DNA from 3 places in the Marinomonas maritima genome. Region 3 is predicted to be linked to each of the others. Evidence: riboswitches for the same ligand, from Rfam matches in the RefSeq annotation. Region 3 holds a riboswitch; each other region holds the start of a gene.
The links. Region 3 has a riboswitch for thiamine pyrophosphate ahead of thiC (phosphomethylpyrimidine synthase ThiC). Riboswitches for the same ligand answer to the same signal wherever they lie in the genome.
Positions count from the first base shown of each region.

Region 1: it holds a riboswitch for thiamine pyrophosphate, as region 3 does, so the genes downstream of both, thiD (bifunctional hydroxymethylpyrimidine kinase/phosphomethylpyrimidine kinase) here and thiC (phosphomethylpyrimidine synthase ThiC) in region 3, are expected to answer to the same signal.
Region 2: it holds a riboswitch for thiamine pyrophosphate, as region 3 does, so the genes downstream of both, thiB (thiamine ABC transporter substrate binding subunit) here and thiC (phosphomethylpyrimidine synthase ThiC) in region 3, are expected to answer to the same signal.

Region 1 is NZ_JAMZEG020000001.1:934,218-941,512, reverse strand. It holds gene M3I01_RS04545 (GNAT family N-acetyltransferase) at 161-706, shown strand; gene thiM (hydroxyethylthiazole kinase) at 785-1,570, opposite strand; gene M3I01_RS04535 (ABC transporter substrate-binding protein) at 1,655-2,611, opposite strand; gene M3I01_RS04530 (ABC transporter permease) at 2,698-3,504, opposite strand; gene M3I01_RS04525 (ABC transporter ATP-binding protein) at 3,491-4,282, opposite strand; gene thiD (bifunctional hydroxymethylpyrimidine kinase/phosphomethylpyrimidine kinase) at 4,272-5,135, opposite strand; TPP riboswitch at 5,210-5,310, opposite strand; gene M3I01_RS04515 (MFS transporter) at 5,396-6,598, opposite strand; gene M3I01_RS04510 (LysR family transcriptional regulator) at 6,723-7,295, shown strand, end outside.
Region 2 is NZ_JAMZEG020000003.1:151,882-159,176, reverse strand. It holds gene hldE (bifunctional D-glycero-beta-D-manno-heptose-7-phosphate kinase/D-glycero-beta-D-manno-heptose 1-phosphate adenylyltransferase HldE) at 1-1,372, shown strand, start outside; gene msbA (lipid A export permease/ATP-binding protein MsbA) at 1,373-3,163, shown strand; gene M3I01_RS12830 (3-deoxy-D-manno-octulosonic acid transferase) at 3,166-4,392, shown strand; TPP riboswitch at 4,415-4,536, shown strand; gene thiB (thiamine ABC transporter substrate binding subunit) at 4,630-5,655, shown strand; gene thiP (thiamine/thiamine pyrophosphate ABC transporter permease) at 5,667-7,289, shown strand; gene M3I01_RS12815 (thiamine ABC transporter ATP-binding protein) at 7,249-7,295, shown strand, end outside.
Region 3 is NZ_JAMZEG020000002.1:1,040,628-1,047,922, forward strand. It holds gene thiE (thiamine phosphate synthase) at 1-1,465, opposite strand, end outside; gene thiC (phosphomethylpyrimidine synthase ThiC) at 1,481-3,538, opposite strand; TPP riboswitch at 3,748-3,852, opposite strand; gene rsmI (16S rRNA (cytidine(1402)-2'-O)-methyltransferase) at 3,943-4,800, opposite strand; gene M3I01_RS10955 (penicillin-binding protein activator) at 4,914-6,677, shown strand; gene M3I01_RS10960 (YraN family protein) at 6,628-7,011, shown strand; gene M3I01_RS10965 (SIS domain-containing protein) at 7,017-7,295, shown strand, end outside.

The DNA.
Region 1 (7,295 bases), on a different contig from region 3:
GACATATTAACATGATGACGAATACGTTTACCCTAATCTCATACGTGTCGAATTCTTTAGGGTGGTAGGAAATAACCATTCGCTTTAGTATCCGTTAGTAAAGTGGCATTTAAAATACGCACGATAGATCGAGTAAAAATCAGCAGGGAGTACCCAATTAATGCAATACAGAATAGCGAATATGGACGATTTAGAAGGCATTGCTCAGCTGCATGCTGAAAGTTGGCGTAATTCCTATCGCGGTATTTTTCCAGATGATTTTCTTGATCATGATGTCTGGGATGAACGACATAACGCTTGGGCTAGTCGCTTGTCTTCACCTAAAAAAAATCAACACATCATCGTCGCGACAGACAATGATGAAATATACGGATTTATCTGCGCCTTTGGCCATGAAAGTACCCAGTGGGGAACCTTTATAGACAACTTGCATGTTTCAAATGCTGCTCAGGGCAAAGGTATTGGCAAGCAGTTACTCTATTTGATTGCAGAATGGGTGGATAACGCCTTCGAACACAAAGGCTTATATCTTGAAGTACTGGAAGACAATGTAGGCGCCCAACACTTTTATCATCGTCTTGGCGCAAGACATCAAGAAACTAATCTATGGCAACCGCCTGGTAATGGCAAAAAGGTAAATGACATGCTTTTTGTGTGGGAAAATGACCATCCTTTACTGCCTCACAATATTACGACGAAGGCATAATATTGGTATTGAGGGGCTAATCGATAACATTGTATTTAAAAAAACAATTTAGCGAATCGCCCCTCACTAACTTTTACCTCAGCTCATTTTAAGCCGTTGAATCAATGTTTCTTCATCCAACAAATACAAGGCGTCTAACAAATTAAGCTGTAAGCTCCCCGGGCCTTTGGATTGCTCTGCGGCGATTTCACCCGCGACACCCAAAACCGCAGCGGCCGCTAAGCCGGTTTCTTCGCCGACAGCGGCAAACGCGCCAGTTAATGCGCTCAGTGTGCAACCCATTCCAGTAACATATGGCATCATAACATGGCCGTTATTAAGCTTAATTTGGCGGTCAGCGGTAATAATAAAATCCGTTTGCCCTGAGACAACCACATTACATTGGTAGGTTTTTGCCAAGTATTGCGCGGCACCGACAGCGGCTTCACTGCTGTCCGTTGAGTCGACGCCTTTGCTTGTCCCTTGCTCTCCCGCCAAGGCGATGATTTCAGATGCATTACCACGAATAATCAACTTGTTCGCAGCGTCAGCAATCTGCCGAGATGTTTGTGTGCGCAGTTTACTCGCACCACAGCCAACCGGATCAAGTACAACGACTTTATTGTGGTTATTCGCTTGCTCTACCGCGACCATCATACGCGGTATCCAAAGGCTGTCTAAGGTTCCAATATTAACCACTAAGGCGCCGGAAAAGGACATCATCTCCGCCATTTCTTCACGGGAGTGCGCCATGATTGGGGAAGCACCAATAGCCAGCAACGCGTTGGCCGTGTTGTTCATCACCACGTAATTAGTGATATTCACCACCAGTGGTTTCTGCTCACGCACGGCATGCAGTGCGTTAATAATCATCTCGATATTCATACTGTTACCTTTTGCTTTTCACTTTTAACGTCAGCTTCTAAGTTCTGATTTCCAGTTTCTATTTCCTAAAAAGTCGCGAACGACTTATTGAAAACTCGGCACGTAGTCTTTGGCTTTTGGTAACGTGCTAATGATTTTTTGGTCATACATAAATTGGGCATAGTCGTCATAACGTTTCAAGTCTACCGCTGAAGGACGCAACGCAAAACGCGTCAACGTTGCTTTCCAAGCCAATTCATTTAGTTCGTTGTTTAAAGTGTCTGGTTTGTACGCTACAAACTCGTTCCATGACGCTTGCGGATGATTAACGATGTAGATCGTGGCTTGCTCGATCGCTTTATTGAAGCCTTGAATCGCCATTTTGTCGTAGCTGTTCGCATTGGCAACAAAGACCAGTTCATCATAAACAGGCACGCCGTGTTCTTCTGGGAAAAAGGCTTTTGCTTCTATGCCTTCTAACGCCAATTGATTGGCTTCAAAGTTACGGAAACCACCCCATGTTGCATCCACTTTTCCTGACGCAAGAGACGTCGACAGTGCCCAACCGATATTAATGATTTGTACATCTTCATATTTCACACCGTGTGTTTTCAACATGGTGCCGACAATCGCTTCTTCGTTACCGGCCACAGAGATACCGATTTTTTTACCCTTCAAGTCAGCGATGCCATCGATGGTGTTATTGTCCAGTACGGTAAGCGTGTTCAATGGTGTTGCGATCAAGGTTGCTGCACGAATCAGCGGCAAACCAGCGGCCACATCCATGGTTAAATTAGGTTGGTAAGATACGGCTAAATCGACATTACCCGCGGCCACTAGCTTCGCTGGCGTGCTTGGATCAGAGGGCTCTTGAATTTCCACCTCAAGACCTTGGTCCTTAAAATAACCTCGCTGCTTGGCAATCACGATAGGGCCATGATTTGGGTTTACAAACCAATCTAACATCAAGGTGAGTTTTTTCTCTTCTGCTTGTGCTTGTCCAGTGACAGACAACAAAGACGCAGCAAGTACGATACTGCTTAATAGCATTTTTTTATTCATTACTTTTCCTTTCCTTTTAGTAGGCATTTTTATGAGTAATCGTTTTTTGTTCATAACACGTGTCGAAATATTTGAATGCGCGGCGTTTACGAAACACCCCACGGAATGAATTTTTTTAATAACCTATCGGTGACAAAATAAAGTGAGACGGACAGTAAAGATAAAATAAGCAACGCCGCGAACATCTCGTCAATCATCATCCGCGCATTGGCTTGCAACATTAGATAACCCAAACCTTCGCTAGAACCCACCCATTCCCCTGCTACTGCGCCTATAGGCGCAATCACCACGGCGACACGAATTCCAGACGCCAGCGTGGGTAAAGACGCGGGAAATTGAATATGACGGAGTCTCTGCCATTTTGTAGCCCCCATGGTTTTGACAAGATCGAGATAACCCAACGGCGTATTACGTAAACCGTCGTAGCAACAGGTGGTGACAGGAAAAAAAATGATGATCGCGGCCATCACAATTTTGGAGGCAATCCCATAGCCCAACCAAATCATCAACAGTGGCGCAATGGCAAAAACCGGAATCGCCTGACTCGCAATTAGAATAGGCAGTAACCAGCGTTTTATCGGCTTAAACAACAACATTTGTAAGGCGAAAAACAGCCCCATAAACAGACCTAAAAATAAGCCGAGTACTATTTCTGCCCCCGTCACCAGCGTATGCTTAAAAAGAACCTCTCGCCGTTGCAGTAACTTTTCGAAGACGTCTAAAGGTGCCGGCAAAATAAACGTAGGCATAGCAAAAACAACCACGACGGCTTGCCACAATCCCAAAATAACGACAAAGCTCACCACAATACGAAGCGCAGAATGCAGACTCGCATTCCTATTTTCTTTTTGATGTGGTTTAGAAACAGTACGAATAAGATCATCCATCATCATGCTCCAAACACGCCATTATTCGCTGCTGAAGCTGAGCTCCCTCGGCATCGAATGTGCGTGGTGTAGAAGACTCAAGCGTCGTTAAGAACGCCGCCGTGCTGGGATTTCCTTGCATGATGTAGATATGGTGAGCAAGGCGAATCGCCTCTTGTGGATCGTGGGTAATTAAAACAACGGTTTTGTCTTGCAGTAGGGTGCAAGCTAGATCTTGCAATCGATAGCGTGTCACCGCATCCAATGCAGAAAATGGTTCGTCCATTAAGACAACCGGTTTGTTCTGCATCAAGGTTCTTGCCAAGGCGACACGTTGACGCATGCCACCCGATAGCTGTTGAGGTAAACGATTGGCATGATCGGCAAGCCCCACTTTTTCCAGCAACGTCAATGCTTGTACTTTTTGATCATAAGCGACGAAGTCTCCCCGAGCTCCGAATTTAGAGCTTAACAAGACGTTGTCTAATACCGACAACCACGGCATCAATAAATCTTGCTGCGCCATGTAAGCAATTTGATCTTTCAGCGCACGGTTCGCTGGTTCAATTTTTAACTCGCCAGACCACTCTATTTGTTGATCAAGCAAACCGGCAAGATAACGTAACAACGAGGTTTTTCCACAACCACTACGCCCCAAAACACACGTCCACTGCCCTGCTGGCATGGTCATATTAAGATGGTTTAACGTAGGCGTTTTACTATCGAGATACCGTAAACAACCTTGAGCAATCGTTATCTTAATCGAAGGTTGTGGGACTGGAAAAGCCGCCACATTAGCGGACATTGGCGTGGCCATTAAAAAAATGGTTTACCGGTCCGTGACCACGACCTATCTGCAATTCATCTGCGTGCTCGATTGCTTGAGTAATGTATTTTTTGCCTAACTGAACCGCTTGCAGCAAGTCATTACCTTGCGCCAAATACGAGGCAATCGCTGAAGATAATGTACAGCCTGTGCCATGCGTATTGCGAGTCTGAATACGTGGTGAGGTTAAGACCTCAAGGCGATCGTTAAAGATCAGAAAGTCAGTACTGTTTTCGTCTTCTTCCAAATGCCCACCTTTCAACAGCACGGTTTTCATTTTCAACTGACGCAGTTTGTCGACCATTAACGACATGGATGCTTCATCGGTTGGCACAAGAGAGCCCGTTAATGCAGCGGCTTCAGGAAGGTTGGGGGTAATGAGATCAGCCAAGGGAAGTAATTCGGATTTGAGCGTATTAATGGACGTCATTTTTAGCAAAAGATCCCCACTGGTCGCCACCATGACAGGATCAACCACTAGAAATTTAGGGCGATATTGCTTGAGCTTTGCCGCAACTAATTTGATTGTGTCGCAGTCTGCCAACATCCCTACTTTGACCGCGATGATATTCAGATCAGAAAATACCGCATCAAGTTGTTTTTCAATGTGCTCAAGAGGGATAGGGAAAATGGCAGAAACGCCGAGTGTATTTTGAGCGGTAATCGCGGTAATCACCGAACAGGCGTAACTTCCTGTCGCAGACATGGCTTTAATATCGGCTTGGATGCCCGCTCCGCCGCCACTGTCAGAACCGGCGATTGTTAAAACGATGGGCGTGTTAGATGTACTTTTAGACACATGAGCAGAAGGGGTTGTGATATCACTCGGCATATAAAGCTCCAAGAACGGGCGTTCTGGAACTAAATCAAGTTACATTAAGATAGGAGTAGAATCACCAATCATCAATAACAAGATGTATAGTTCCCTACGCCAGTATTAACTGAATCAGGTTCAACGGGTCTGCAAATATGCAATCTCAGCCTTAACGGCCCCCCGACTATAGGCGGCAATACTAACAAGATTCATCGAAAGCGCAACAAAGGATAATTTAAGTTAGACAAAGAACCAGACAGTAAAGCGGTATGATGACACTAACTTGTCGCCGTAATTTGCACCGTACGCTTGTTGTCTTTGATCAAGCTCACACCAGCAAGCGCCACCACACCTAGTACCAACCAAGACCCCATGATGACACCCGTCCAGCCATTGGCTTGCCAGAACGGATCGAGATAAAAACCACCCATACTGGCGCCTAAATAATAAAATACTAAATACAAAGAAGACGCACTGGCTTTGGCGTGTTTCGCGTTTCGACTCACGTAGCTACTGGCCGTCGAATGGCTTAAAAAGAAGCCAAAACTATTAATGAGTAAGCCGATAATAATGGCCATTAAAGAACCTCCCAGTGTCACTAAAGAACCAAACATAAAAATGCAGGTGCCTAATACTATAATGTTAGGTTGGCTCCAACGTTTCGCAAGCTTCCCCGATATGGCCGACCCTAAGGTGCCAGACAAATACGTTAAAAATAGCAGGCCGACGTATTTTGCCGTTAAGTTATAAGGTGCCGCTTCCAGTACGAAGGTGACATAACTGTATTGATTGATAAAAATAAAGAAGCTAAACCCACCAATTAAATAGCAGGTTAGCAAACGGCGATTCTGTAGATGATCCTTCATATTCATCAAGATATGACCGACTCGCAAAGGCTTGGGCTCAAAGTGTTGTGATTTAGGCAATAAAAAGAAAAAAGCCAACAAACAAACCAAACTAATAGCGCTCATCACCCCAAACGTTGCAGAACGCCCTAACCACTCACCGACAAAGCCACCAATAAGACGACCACCAATGCCGCCTAACGTGTTGCCACTGATGTATAAACCGACGGCGACCATCAAGGCTTCTGGCGTATATTCATCCCCCAAGTACGCCACTGCAATAGCAGGCAAACCCGCCAAGAAGAATCCCTGCAAGGCTCGCAATGCCAGTAGAGACTCATAGCTTTGCACCAAGGACAAGAAGAAGGTCGTTAACGTAATGCCCACCATGGTCATCACCATGATGCCTTTTCGGCCTAACGCGTCTGATATTGGCCCATAAAAGAGTAACGATATCCCTAAAGTCAGCGTCGTTATCGTAAAGCTGGCACTGGCCTGAAGCGGACTAATCGAAAACTCGTTCGCTATCATAGGCAACAAAGGCTGAGTGACGTACACATTGGCAAAGACCATAAAAGAGCCGATCACTAAGGCTAAGGTTCCTCGCCAAAAAACCGAGCTATTCACTTCAATCACAACAAAACTCCAGTATCAACATCGCGAAAATCGCCCCAACAAGGCAAATATTATTGGCACACTATACGCCCAGCCAATTTATCAATAAAATATATCTACCTTATCCAATTCATAAGAATTATTGATGGACATTAAGCCACTACGTTATTTCATTGCCATTGCTAAAACTCAGAGCTTTACACAAGCCGCTCAGCAGCTTGGTGTCGCTCAGCCTGCCGTCAGTATGGCAATCAAAAAGTTAGAGTTGGATTTAGGTTTAACCCTAATCCACCGAGCAGACCGAAATATCGGTCTGACGGATGAAGGCAAAAAATTGCTTTTGCACGCCGAAAAAATCATCCAAGCAACCGACGACGCATTACTCGAAATGAGCGAGCTAAAAGGCCTGAGTCAAGGTGAAGTTCGTGTGGGCATTCCCAGCATGTTGGGGTCTTACTATTTCCCACCCATTCTCATGGCATTCCGACACCGCTATCCGACAATCATGTTAAAAGTCATTGAAGGTGGAACTTGGCAGCTGCAAAAAATGCTCGAAAATGGTGAGTTAGATTTAAGCGTTATTGTCGCTGAAACCTTACCGGACAGCCTGCAAACCCAAGCATTGATTAGAGAAGAAATGTTAGTGACCGTCGCGACCGATCATCCGTTTAGTCAACTAGAGCGAGTCTCGCCTGACGCTTTTTTCGAAGAAGAATTG
Region 2 (7,295 bases), on a different contig from region 3:
AATGTTAGATCGCTACTGGCATGGTGGCACCTCTCGTATTTCTCCTGAAGCACCCGTTCAAGTGGTGAAAGTGTCCAATATTGAAGATCGCCCTGGTGGGGCTGCGAACGTTGCACTTGGTTTAGCCAAGTTAGGCGTGTCGGTGACACTGGTTGGTGTGGTCGGTAATGATGAAAATGCGGATATTTTAGCGCGTTGCTTGGAAGAAGTGGGCGTTACGTGCCGATTTGTTCGTTCTGAAAATCTGCCAACGATTACAAAGTTGCGAGTGATGAGCCGCCATCAACAACTTATCCGTTTGGATTTTGAAGAGCGCGAAGACAGTCTTTCTCAGAATGAGGCGCTAGCAAGTGTTGTAGAAGAGTGCCTGCCTGAATCGGATGCGGTTATTTTTTCAGATTATGCAAAAGGGTGTCTTGCCGATGTTCAGACTCTTATTGCCTTATCAAATACAGCGAATGTCCCTAGTTTTGTTGACCCAAAAGGCAATGATTTTTCGATTTATCGAGGAGCTACGTTGGTTAAACCAAACCTACTTGAGTTCGAAACGATTGTGGGTAAATGCAGCTCAACGAAAGAGTTAGAAGAGAAAGCGACAGCGCTTCGTAAGCAGTTTGGCTGGAAGGCCTTGCTCGTGACTCGTGGTGAAGATGGCTTGATTTTACTGAGTGATGACAAACCGCCTTTTTCATTGGCGACGGCTGCAAAAGAAGTCTTTGATGTTACTGGCGCTGGCGACACCGTTGTGGCGGTTTTAACGGCTGTTTATGTTACCAGTAAACGCTTTATAGATGCAGTCGAATACGCTAATCAGGCAGCGGGTTATGTGGTTGGGAAATTAGGCACGGCATCTATCAGTGCTGAGCGATTAGAGGCCATCATGTTTCAGCGTTCGCACACATCGAATTTTGGCGTGCTTTCACCTGATGACTTGCTCGCACAAATTAAGTTGGCGCAAATGAACGGTGAAAAAATTGTTTTTACAAACGGTTGTTTCGATATTCTTCACCCTGGACACATCGCTTACATGAAACAGGCTAAAGCGCTTGGAGATAGATTGATTGTTGCGGTCAATACCGATGCATCAGTGAAGCGCCTCAAAGGGGAAAAACGCCCGATAAATCATTTGGTTCACCGCATGTCTGTACTTGAAGGGGTGGGAGCGATTGATTGGGTTACTTGGTTTGATGAAGACACACCAAAAGAAATAATTGAATTCCTAACGCCAGATGTACTGGTTAAAGGCGGAGACTATACCATAGAGACAATTGTTGGCGCTGATCATGTATTGGCTCATGGCGGCGAAGTGAAAGTTCTGACTTTTGTAGATGGTTATTCAACCACAGCTATTATCGAAAAAGCGAATCTGTAAATGCAAGATAAAGAAAATATTGAGGCTGAAACTGAAACACCAATAATACCCGTTTCCGGCATGAAGGTTTACCTGCGCTTACTCAGCTATGTTCGTTCTTCTTGGGTGTATTTGCTGCTAAGTATTTTGGGTTACGTTATTTATGCCGCGATGGAGCCTGCTCTAGCGGCTTTGTTAAAGCATATTGTGGATGTTGTCTCCGCAGGGAATATTTCTGATAGCCGATTAATGATTCCTTTGGCAATTTTAGGGGTTTTTATTGCTCGAGGTGTAGGGACATTCTTGGGTAACTACTTTATGGCGAAAGTAGCGAATAATGTCGTATTCGATTTACGCACCAGTATGTTTAATAAATTGGTGCTTCTTCCTTCTAATTATTACCACTCTATTCCTACTGGTCGCTTATTGGCCAAACTGACGTATGACACGGAGCAAGTAATTGGTTCTATTACTCAGGCAATACGAGTGCTGCTACGAGAAGGTTTAACGGTCGTTGGTTTATTGAGTTACATGATTTACATGAACTGGCGTTTGTCTTTGTTGTTTCTGTTGGTTGTTCCTCTCATTGGCTTGGTTGTTTCTTATGCTTCTAAGCGTTTTCGTAAATTGAGCACTCGCATTCAAAATGCGATGGGTGGCGTTACAGATGTCGCTTCTGAAGCCATTAAAGGGCACGAAGTTGTTAAAATATTTGGTGGCAGTGAATATGAAATCGAGCGATTTCGTGGCGCGGCAAATGAAAATCGCCGTTCCCAGCTGAAAATGGAAATGACTAAGTCGCTAAATATTCCTATTGTTCAGTTTATCTTAGCAATAATGATGGCCATTTTAGTATGGTTTGCTTTGAGCCCAACGATTAGTTCTCATATGTCTCCTGGCGACTTTATTGCCTTTCTTACTGCGGCAGGGATGTTAGGTAAGCCTATTCGCCAGTTAACCGATGTGAACAGTATTTTGCAAAAAGGCATTGCCGCGTCTTACAGCATTTTTGACTTCTTAGATTTACCGGAAGAAGTGGATAAGGGGCAAACACCAGCGGCACGTTTGAAAGGAAATATTGAGTGGCGTTCTATGTCATTTAAATATCCCGGTGCGGATAAATTGGCGCTGAAAAATATCACTTTGTCCTTACCTGCTGGGAAAACCTTAGCACTGGTTGGACGTTCTGGTAGTGGTAAATCCACTATGGCAAATTTGATTCCTCGTTTTTACGACTTTGATGATGGTCAATTAAACATTGATGGTGTTTTCCTCAATGATTATAAACTGACAGAGCTGCGCTCTAATATAGCCTTGGTAAATCAACAGGTTGTGCTCTTTAATGGTACAATTCGGGACAATATCGCATACGGTTTTTTGCGTGACACCAGTGATAAAGAGGTTATTGAAGCGGCTAAAGCAGCGAATGCTTGGGACTTTATTCAAGAGCTTGACCATGGACTAGACACCATGGTTGGTGAAAATGGTGTGCTTTTATCGGGTGGTCAGCGTCAGCGTATAGCTATTGCGAGAGCCATTTTAAAAAACGCGCCTATTTTAATTCTGGACGAAGCAACGTCTGCGTTGGATACCGAATCAGAGCGAGCTATTCAGGTTGCATTGGATGGTTTAATGGCGAATCGAACAACCATTGCTATTGCCCACCGCTTATCGACCATAGAAAATGCCGACATCATTGCCGTGGTTGATCATGGTGAGATTATTGAGCAAGGCTCACACAGCGAGTTGCTGGCGATGAACGGGGCTTATGCGCAACTTCATAATCAACAATTTAGCGAAACGCCGGCTTAATTATGTGGCTGTATCAAGCGTTATTGGTTTTATTTACGCCGTTAATTTTATTAAAAATTCGACGATTTAAAAAAACGTACTCACATTATCGAGCGCAAGAGGCTTTGGGCTTTTGGCCTGCGGTTGAGGCTGACCTTTGGATTCACTGTGCCTCGGTCGGAGAAGTTCTTGCGGCTCGACCACTGGTACTCCAATGGCGAGAAAAATTCCCTGCGAGCCGTCTTTTAATTACCACCATGACGCCAACAGGCGCAGAGCAAGTAGGCAAAGAGTTTCCTTTTGCTGAGCATAGATATTTGCCGATGGACTGGAGCAGCAGTGTTAGCAGGGCGCTGAAGAAACTGGACTGCAAACATCTATTGATTATTGAAACAGAGCTTTGGCCCAATCTATTAAAACACGCTAAGCGGTGTGGTTTACGTATCGATGTCGTGAATGCCCGTTTGAGCGATCGTTCCTTTCAGCGCTATAAAAAACTCTCTCTTGTTTCTCGCCCTTTATTTAAATTCCCTGATAGTTTTTTAGCCCATGCGCAAGCGGATGCCGCTCGTTTTGAGGCGCTTGGTGCGAAAAAAGTATTGGTTACCGGAAGTATTAAATTTGACCTCGCGGTTGCTCCTGAGGTTTTACAGGCTAATTGGCGTCGACAGCTTGGTTCGCGTTTTGTCTGGGTGGGGGGAAGTACTCATCATGGCGAAGACGACATGTTATTGCGTATACATAAGGCGCTTTTACCAAAGTATCCAGACGCTTTATTAATATTGGTTCCTCGTCACCCTGAACGCTTTGGTGCGGTTTATGCTTCGGCGAAGCAGTCTTTTGAGCGAGTTGCGCTACGCAGTCAAACGCCACCAGATCAATGGTGTGATTTTGATGTGGTGATTGGGGATTCTATGGGCGAAATGATGAATTATTATCAAGCTTGTGATGTCGCTTTTGTTGGTGGGAGTTTGATTAAGCGCGGTGGGCATAATCCCATCGAGCCTGCATTACTGGGTAAAGCGATTCTTGTTGGGCCTCATACCTTTAATTTCTTAGATATCACGAATCAATTGTTGCAAGTAAATGGCGCCGTGCAATGTCAGGATGAAGCGCAATTACAACGTGCTATTGTTACTCTTGCTGGTCAATCTTCTCAGCGATATCGGCTAGGGCAAATAGCGTTGCGTTTTGCTGAGAAGAATCAAGGTGCAGTGACTCGGGTTCTTGCGGAAATAGACTTCCGCTGAGGGACTCTTTACAATGAAGGTACATTATCTCATGGGGTGCTTTGTCTTATATTAAGAAGACAGAAGCTGAGAAGCGAATTAATCGCTAACCCACCGAACCTGATCCAGATTATGCTGGCGTAGGAATCGAGATAGCAAGTTTCGCTACAGTAATATCGTAGATTGAAAGCAGTACTCTTGATAAGCGTACCTTGCCATTTCCCTGTACGCCGCTCACTTATTGTTAGGAGCGACACCTTGAAAAAACTTTCCTTTAGTACCCTTCTCACCACTTCCTTAATGACGTTAAGTGCAACCTTAGGCGTGGCATTTTCTTCTGCTACGTTGGCGGCAGAAACGCTTAATGTTTATACGTATGACGCTTTTGCCTCTGACTGGGGTCCAGGCCCAAAAATAAAAGCCAACTTTGAGAAAGAATGCGGTTGTGAGCTGAATTTCGTGGCACTGGATTCGTCTGTTGGTATTTTGTCTCGAGCTCAATTTGAAGGGAAGTCTTCTCAGGCTGATGTGTTGTTAGGTCTAGATCTGAACTTAATGGAAGCGGCGAAAAAGAGTGGTTTGCTTGCTGAACATGATGTTAACACGTCTGCTGTGACCATTGCTGGTGGTTGGAAGGATAACGTGTTCGTACCATTTGATCAGGGCAACTTTGCCTTTGTTTATAACTCTGAAATATTAAAAAATCCCCCTACAAGCCTTAAAGACATTGTTGATAATCAAAACCTACGAGTGATTTATCAAGACCCTAGAACCAGCACGCCGGGTTTAGGTTTGTTGTTATGGATGAAATCGGTCTACGGCGATGACGCCGCAGCGGCGTGGGGTCGGTTAGCAAGTCATACCGTTACTGTGACGAAGAGCTGGTCAGATGCGTATGGTTTGTTCTTAAAAGGGGAGGCTGATGTCGTGCTGAGTTACACCACATCTCCGGCTTATCATATCGTCGCGGAAGGCGTCACGAAGTATAAAGCGGCGCAGGCCAGTGAAGGGCTTTATCCACAGATTGAAGTGGCAGCCATGATGAAAAGTGCGCCTAATCCTGAATTGGCGAAACGTTTCATGCAGTTTATTCTGGAGCCTGGATTTCAATCAACGGTGGCGACTGGTAACTGGATGTTGCCTGTTGTTAAGTTAAATGAGGCGTTGCCAGCGGCGTTTGATAGCGCATTACAACCTACTAAGGTGCTTACTTTACCAGCTGGCGATGTGGCTACCAATCGCAAGGCTTGGGTGAATGAGTGGCTGAATGCCACAACACGATAAGTTAGGTTCGATTGCTTTTTTTTAGCGCTGTTAAAGGCCTACTACCGGCGTTACTGGGAGTGGGTTTTTTCTTATTCATGGGAGCGGCCAGTTTGGCGGCTCTTTTACGTTATAGTGACATCAGTAGTTGGTCTGAGTATTTATATGACCCCTACTTGTGGCGTGTGGTACGTTTTTCTTTGTGGCAGGCCTTGCTGAGCAGTGGTATTAGTCTGTTGATTGCTATTCCTGTTGCTTCTTGTCTTATTCATCGCCAGTTTCGTGGTCGAGCCATTTTGTTGCAGCTTTTTGCTGTGTCTATGGTGGTACCGACCATTGTGGCTATTTTAGGTTTGGTGGTGGTTTACGGTCGTACCGGATGGTTGAGCCAATTGTTTGGCGTGCAAATTCCTTTGTATGGGTTGGTGGGTATTTTATTGGCCCATGTGTTTTTTAATATGCCTTTGGCGGTGCGTTTGCTGCTACAAGGCTATGGTTTGATTCCCTCCGGTCAGTGGCGCCAAGCTTCTCAGTTAGGTTTTTCTCGCTGGTCGGCATTTCGTTTGATCGAATGGCATTATATGAAAAAAGTACTGCCGGGTGCGTTTGTACTGATCTTTATGCTGTGCTTTTCCAGCTTTGCCGTGGTGTTAAGTTTGGGCGGTGGTCCTAAGTCTAGTACCTTAGAAGTGGCTATTTATCAGGCGTTAAGATTTGATTTTGATTTGAATAAAGCGAGTTTTCTATCCTTGTTACAGGTAAGTATTTGTACTTTGTTTGCGGTGGTTGTTTACCGTATTGCACCTATTAATCAACAAGATGCCAGTGTGTTAGCGGTAAAAAGTTATCCGGTGAAAGATACTTTTTTGGCGAAAGGTGCAGACTGCATAGCATTATTGTGTGTGTTGGTCCTGGTTATTCCGCCTTTTTTAGCCATCTTCGATCCGATTTTTTCTCCTTTATTTTTAACGACTTTGTTGTCATCTGGTTTGTGGCAGGCGGTGTTGGTTTCTTTGAAGATAGCCTTGCCTGCCGCGATAATAAGCTTGTTATTAGGTGTGTGCTTCGTTGTGCTGGCGCGTTTTTGCATGGCGCGACACTATTTAAGAGTGTTACCGAGTAAACTTGAACACCTTGGTAATATGATTTTAATGGTGCCTGGGTTGGTTATCGCGACAGGATTGTTTTTGTGGTTACGTGATTTAGATTGGGGTTTTCAATCTAGTTATTGGATCGTAGTTTGGGTGAACGCTGTGATGGCGCTGCCTTTTGTATTGCGCGCGCTAATGCCTGTGTTGTATCAACAGGAACGGCGTTTTCGTAATTTGTATTTGAGTTTGGGGATTCGGTCTTGGTCACGGTGGTGTCTAGAATGGTCTTTGATTCGCGCTAGTATGGCGCAAGCATTTGGTTACGCTCTTTTGCTATCTCTTGGTGATATGGGCGTGATCGCATTATTTGGCAGTCAGGGACTGGTGTCATTGCCTTTGTATCTTTTTCAATTAATTGGTTCTTATCGTCTAGAAGAAGGTGCTTGTGTTGCTGTGGTGTTGATTTCCCTTTGTTTGATTTTATTTTATTGCTCATCTCGCTTCATTGGTGGAAAGGCAGACAGTGGAAAAATGGCTGGAGGTAGGTCGCTTGTTAACCATTAATCTTCA
Region 3 (7,295 bases):
GTGTCGCCACTTCTGGATTATCCGCTTTTGTAATCGCCGTCACTAAAGCCACACTAGTCACACCGGTTTTCGCGACTAAAGGCAGTCTTTCAGCGTCAATGCCACCGATGGCAACCGTCGGATAATGACCTTTAAGTAAACGAGCATAATGGGCAAGACGCTTTACCCCTTGTGGCTGAGATGGCATATCTTTGGTTTGCGTTGGGAAAATATGCCCTAAGGCGATGTAACTCGGTTTAATCAATTGGGCACGTGCAATTTCGTAATACCCGTGAGTGCTGATACCTAATCGAAGCCCAGCCTCCTGAATAGCAGACAGGTCTGCCACATCTAAATCTTCCTGACCCAGATGCACACCATAAGCACCAAAGGTGATCGCCTGCTGCCAATAATCATTAATAAAGACCTGTGCGTTGTACTTTTTACCTAAGGCGATTGCCTGTTGAATTTTCCCTTCTAACTCAGGGTCGTTTGGATTTTTGATCCGAAGTTGAGCCAATTTGATGCCTTGCTTGAGCACCAAGGTCAACCAAGCAATCGTATCCACCACCGGATATAAACCCATTTTATTCAGATCCATCTTGGCAAATGACAAATGGGGCGCATTCGAACATTTATGAGGCGTCATTATTATAGGTAAATTTTCGATCTGCAAAGGCCAACCCGGTAGCCCAAATTGGGTGGTTTTTTCATCAATCTTCAACGTCGATTTAAATGCCGCATTTAGATAGGCTTTCGCCATGGTCATCGCATCGAATACATCGTAACCATGAGCAATGAAGCTCGCCAACGCCATCGACAAAGTCCCACCTTTGCCATCGGCATTCTGTCTGATTAACTTGTCACTTGAAAAACCGACAATACTGGTTTGGCTCACTAACCAATCCGTCATTTTTCCTGCTTCAGTGCGATCTCCTTTTATTAACCAGCGACACGGTGACGCGTAAAAATACGCAGCCAGTTGCGCTTGTAAATCCGTTATAGATTGCTTACCAGACAGCCCCGTTAGTCTTTCAAATTCTCGTCGGGTCGGCGTAATTACATCGACATAAGGCAACAAAGGGGCGAGTAAATCTGCCCCAAAGTCTGCTTTTGCTAGATCATTCCTATTACTTCCGCTTACCATGACAGGATCAAATACCACTAGCACATTAGGATAGTCCGCTTTCAAACGTTCTAGCCAAGTAGAACAGGCTTTCACTATTTCTGCCGATGGCAAGAAACCAATTTTAATCGCATCTGGCGGCAGATCATCTAGCAAAGTTTGCCATTGCTCGTTAAATCTAGACAGCGAGATCGGCTCTAACAAATAGCCGTTTTGAGAATTTTTCTCACTGGTGGCAGCCATAATACTTTCAACATGGCAGTCTAAATCTTGGCCTGTGCAAATATCTGATGGCAACCCTGTGTGGGCGGACGAATCCGACCCGCCCACACACCAGACAACAGGAGGTTTAATAGACATAATTCCTCCTTGCGCTTACAGCGACTTTTCTTTTGATTTTTCGGTTGCTCGCGTCTCTTTCGTCAATGTATCTGTCGTTAATTTATCGGTTGTTAAGTAAACATCACTACCCAACTCACGGAATTGCGCCGACATTTTTTGCATGCCATTCTTAGCTTCGTTTGCGCTCAAAGTACCTGCATCCAAAGCACTAACATCTATCTTTTGAGCTTCCAATTCCAATCCCTTGGCGTATTCTCGTACTTCTTGAGTGATTTTCATTGAGCAAAATTTCGGCCCACACATAGAACAAAAGTGTGCCACTTTTCCTGAAGCCTGCGGTAAAGTTTCGTCGTGATAAGAACGCGCTGTTTCTGGGTCAAGCGATAAGTTAAACTGATCTTCCCAGCGAAACTCAAAACGTGCCTTAGACAAGGCGTTGTCACGAATTTGTGCTCCCGGATGGCCTTTCGCCAAATCCGCTGCATGAGCAGCGATTTTGTAGGTAATCAAACCTTCTTTTACATCTTCTTTATTCGGCAAACCAAGATGCTCTTTTGGCGTCACGTAGCACAACATAGCACAGCCATACCAGCCAATTTGCGCCGCACCAATCCCAGAAGTAATATGATCATAGCCTGGCGCAATGTCTTGTGTCAGCGGGCCTAATGTATAAAAAGGTGCCTCATGACAAAGCTCAAGCTGCTCAGTCATGTTTTCTTTGATCAACTGCATGGGCACATGCCCAGGCCCTTCAATCATGACTTGTACGTCGTATTCCCACGCTACTTTGGTGAGTTCACCCAAGGTACGAAGTTCCGACATTTGCGCTTCGTCATTAGCGTCCATAATCGAGCCCGGACGCAACCCGTCACCTAAAGACAGCGCCACATCGTAAGCAGCACAGAGCTCACAAATATCACGAAACCGTTCGTATAAGAAACTTTCTGTGTGATGCGCCAAACACCATTTTGCCATGATGGAACCACCACGAGAAACGATGCCGGTTAGACGCTTGGCCGTCATTGGCACATAGCGCAATAAGACACCGGCGTGAATGGTAAAGTAGTCAACGCCCTGCTCGGCTTGCTCTATTAATGTATCGCGGAACACATCCCAATTAAGATCTTCGGCGACACCATCGACTTTCTCTAATGCTTGGTAAATAGGTACCGTACCGATTGGCACAGGCGAGTTACGCAAAATCCATTCACGCGTTTCATGTATATTTTTGCCCGTTGATAAATCCATGACGGTGTCTGCCCCCCAGCGGGTCGACCAAACTAGCTTTTCGACCTCTTCTTCAATCGAAGATGTTACCGCTGAGTTACCAATATTGGCGTTCACTTTCACTAAGAAATTACGACCAATTATCATCGGCTCGGATTCTGGATGATTAATATTATTCGGAATAATCGCACGACCTCTGGCGACTTCATCGCGTACAAACTCGGGCGTAATGCGAGTTTGCAAGTTTGCCCCAAAGCTTTGCCCTGGGTGCTGCTTCCGCAATAATTCACTCTTAATTGCATCCATATTTTGGTTTTCACGCAATGCAATGTATTCCATTTCTGGCGTCACAATACCTTGACGAGCATAATGCATTTGCGTCACACATTTACCCTGTCGGGCCTTTCGTACGGTGGGCAGTTGTTTAAAACGCAGCTCGTCTAACGATGAATTTTCCAAGCGAGACTGAGCAAACTGTGATGAAACACCCTGTAAAGCTTCAGTATCTTGGCGCTTTTCTATCCAAGGTGCACGCATGGCAGCTAAGCCTTCGTAAACATCAATAGTGACTTGAGGGTCTGCATAGGGTCCGGAACAATCATAGATGTATATGGCTTCATTGGGTTCAAAGTCAAGATTGTCAGGGTCAGACCCAAGCGGTGTATCGGTCAGGTTAATTTTGCGCATGGGAACACGGATAGAGTCATTAGAACCCGTTAAATAAATACGCTCTGACGCCGGAAACGGTGTGGCTTGCAAGGATTCAATAAAGGATTTTGCAGCTAAACGTGTTTCTTCACGAGACTGCTTTTTAGATACCTTGTTTGGTTTTTTCTGTTGATTCGGTTCGTTGATAGTAGACATAAGCATTTCCCTTATTTAAAAACTGGAGAATTGCTTGTCTGGGGTGCTGCTTTACTGGAAAACGCATTTAAAGACGCTTTTAAAGCAAAACATGAACCCTGAATTTTCATTGAAGAATGATGGGCGTGACGTTACGAATAAAACAGTAGACATCGCATCGAATCAATCGTCATAAAAAATACAGGTGTTCATTCGATGCAGAAAAGAAAAATGGAGACTTTCTTGTTTCCTACGCGGGTTCTAACCCGATCAGGTTCTGCGGATCCCGCACTTAATTATGCGATCTCAGCCAAATGGCACTCCGACAAGTGAGACTGAGTATACCCAGTCTCACTTTCTTGTAAACACCTAATTTTTATCAGGACTAAGGAAGGAAAATATATCAACCACTAAAGGATTTATGCTTAGTTTTGCATTTCTAACGCCATTTTATAAAGGTAGTTTTTCTTTTCGCCGGTTAATTTCGCAGCCATGGCAGCGGCTTGTTTAACCGGTAAATCTTCCAACAAAATAGTGAGAATCCGTTTTGCTTCTAACTCCGCTTCATCGCCACTTTCTTGAGTAAAACTCAACATGACGACAAATTCACCACGCAATTGATTCGCATCAGCGTCAAACATCGCAAGAATCTCCGCCGCAGTGCCGGATAAGAAGGTCTCAAAGGTTTTTGTCACTTCTCGTGCGAGAACTAGCTGAGCATCCTCACCATAGACTTTTTGAACATCGGCAATGGAGTCATAAATACGGTGCGTCGATTCATAAAACACCACCGTGCCGGTCTGCTTCTTCCATGACTCGAACAAATCACAGCGACCTTTTGACTTCGCTGGAACAAAGCCAGCAAAGAAGAATTGATCCGTCGGCAAACCTGACGCGCACAACGCAGACACCAAAGCACACGCACCAGGAATAGGCACCACTTTATGCCCTTTTCCACGCAGTGCATGCACCACGTGATAACCTGGATCAGAAATTAACGGGGTGCCAGCGTCGGATACCAACGCCACATTTTTACCTTCGTCTAGTAAGCTCGCCACATAACCCGCTTTGTCTTTCTCATTGTGATCATGAATGGAGAAAAGCTTCGCTTCGATGGCGAAATGATTCAATAAACGCCGAGTGTGTCGGGTGTCTTCCGCCGCTATATAGTCTACGTCTCGTAAAGTTTGCTCGGCTCTTTTACTAAAATCATCGAGATTGCCTATTGGGGTTGCAACTATGTACAGCGACCCTCTCGCATCGTCAGAACTATGTGATACCATGTTGCCTCTTTTATTTGTCATTCTATAAGCTTATGAGCCTACTTAATTACCGCATCATATCATTAACTCTGTGTTCTTTTCTGCTGAGTGCTTGTAATTCCATGAATTTAAACATGGAGCAGCAACAAAAAACGGCCCAAAGCACGACGCAAGAAAGAACACTGCCGCCAAGCATTTATCATCCAATAAAAACCACTGATGTCTCAAAAAAGTTAGGCGACGCTTATCGCTCTGCAAAAAACTTCTATCAGCAAGGTGAATTCCAGCAAGCCATTGATACGTTAGAAAATGAAGTACTACCTACAACTTCTTCCATTCAGTTTGAAGCGTATTTGCTGGCCGCTTTAGCCACATCAAATTTAGACAACACTACTGAGTCTTTTGATTATCTAGAGCAAGCCGAGCGCTTAACGGCCGCGCGCCACCCTGACAACCAAAACAAACTAAAAGACACCAAAGCCTCTATTCTTGAGCACTTTGGAAATTGGTTAGGTGCGGTGAGTATACGCATGGATTTGACATACAATTTACCGCTTAATGAAGGTGAAGATAACCAAACCAAACTGTGGTTGGCTGTCCAAAATTTAACTCGAAATGAAATAGATGAGCTCTATCAACAACAAAGACCGCTGCTCAATGGCTGGTTAACAATCAGTGGTATTTTAAGGAATCAATCACTGTCTATTGAGCAGCAGCTTACGGTATTCGAGAATTGGCGAATAGAAAACCCAAATCACCCAGCAGCACTATCTCCTCCACAAGATTTCCAAATCATGTCGTCTATTGAAGACATGGCGCCGAAAAAAATTGTCTTACTGCTGCCGATGAGCGGCAAACTAGAGCGCGCATCTCAAGCTATTGTCGACGGTTTTTTTGCTACCTTTTACAATCAAAAAGAAGCAAGACCACAAGTCAGCATCATTAACGTAGATGATTACTCAAACATCAATGACGCACTCGCAGCGGCGAACGAAAAGCAACCAGATGTGATTATTGGCCCCTTGCAAAAGAACAATGTCGCCCAAGTTGGTCGCTTAGATTTACCTTACCCTGTCATCGCACTTAATCAACTAGATATTAATTTACACCCCAAAAATCTTTATCATTTTTCATTAAGCGCAGAAGATGAAATACACGAATTAATTACCTTCGCCAAACAAGAAGGCGCAACAAAAGCCGCTATACTAAACATCCAAGACACTTGGGCATTAAAACAAAGTGATGAGTTTCGCGCCGCTGCAACCAAAGAAAACATCACCATCACCTCCAATCAGTCATATGCCAATACACCAAAAGGCAGACAGGATGCGATTCAAAAGCTACTCCTGATCGATGAAAGTTATGCTCGCAAAAGACGGGTAGAACAATGGACAGGAGCGAAGGTTGAAAGCATAGCTAGATCACGCGAAGACCTTGATTACGTGTTTTACGTCGGGAAACTTAATGATGCCAAACAAATAAGGCCTCTTATAGATTTTTACTTCGCCGACAAAATTCCTATGTTAGCGACCAGTACATTAAATGATAGTGAGCCAGATAAATCGATTAACCCTAGCGATATTGAGCGGATACTTTTTACTGAGGTTCCCGCGCTCACACCAAACAGCACTACCTTAGATATATTACCTAAAAATCAAAATTCAAATATCTTGCGTCGATTGCAAGCGCTCGGCGCCGACTCCTATTTGTTAGCAAACAAATATCGACTGTTCACACTACTACCAAGCACTAAAATTTCAGCGAATACCGGCATTATCACCATAGATGAAAATGGCATATTTCATAAAAGACCTGAAATTATGACTTACCGAAAAGGAAATTTGGTATATGCAAACAATTACCCGTATTTTCAGCAACAGAAGAATACCGAAAAATAGTGGCGAAAAGGCAGAGCAGGAAGCTGAAAGTTTTTTACTTTCACAAGGCCTTCGCTTTGTTGAGCGAAATTTCTTCTGTCGCATTGGCGAGATTGATTTGATATTTTTAGATCAAGACACCTATGTTTTTGTAGAAGTCCGCTATCGCGCAAATAGTGCACACGGTAGCGCCGCTGAAAGCCTTGGGCAATCTAAACTAAATAAGGTGCGAAAAAGCGCCTCTTTATGGCTACAAAAGAACAATAAAGCAAACAGCGCTAGTCGTTTCGATGCGATACTATTTGATAAAAAAATAGACCAACAACATTTAACTTGGCTTAAAGCAGTATTTTAATCACTATGGATTTTCAAGAAGCAATCTACACACAATTTGCCCAGAGTTTTGAAGCACAACAGCAAGCGCTGGAAAGCTTACCTCCGTATATAGAGCACGCCGCTAAAGTGATTTTTTCAAGCGTTGCGTCCGGCGGAAAAATCATCTGCATTGGCAACAGCACGGGATCTCACCTATCTCAATACTTTAGCACGCTAATGCTAGATCGAATGGACAGAGAGCGCCCAGGCCTACCAGCCATTAATTTAAGCGGCGATGGCGCCGCTTTACTGGCAATTACTCAC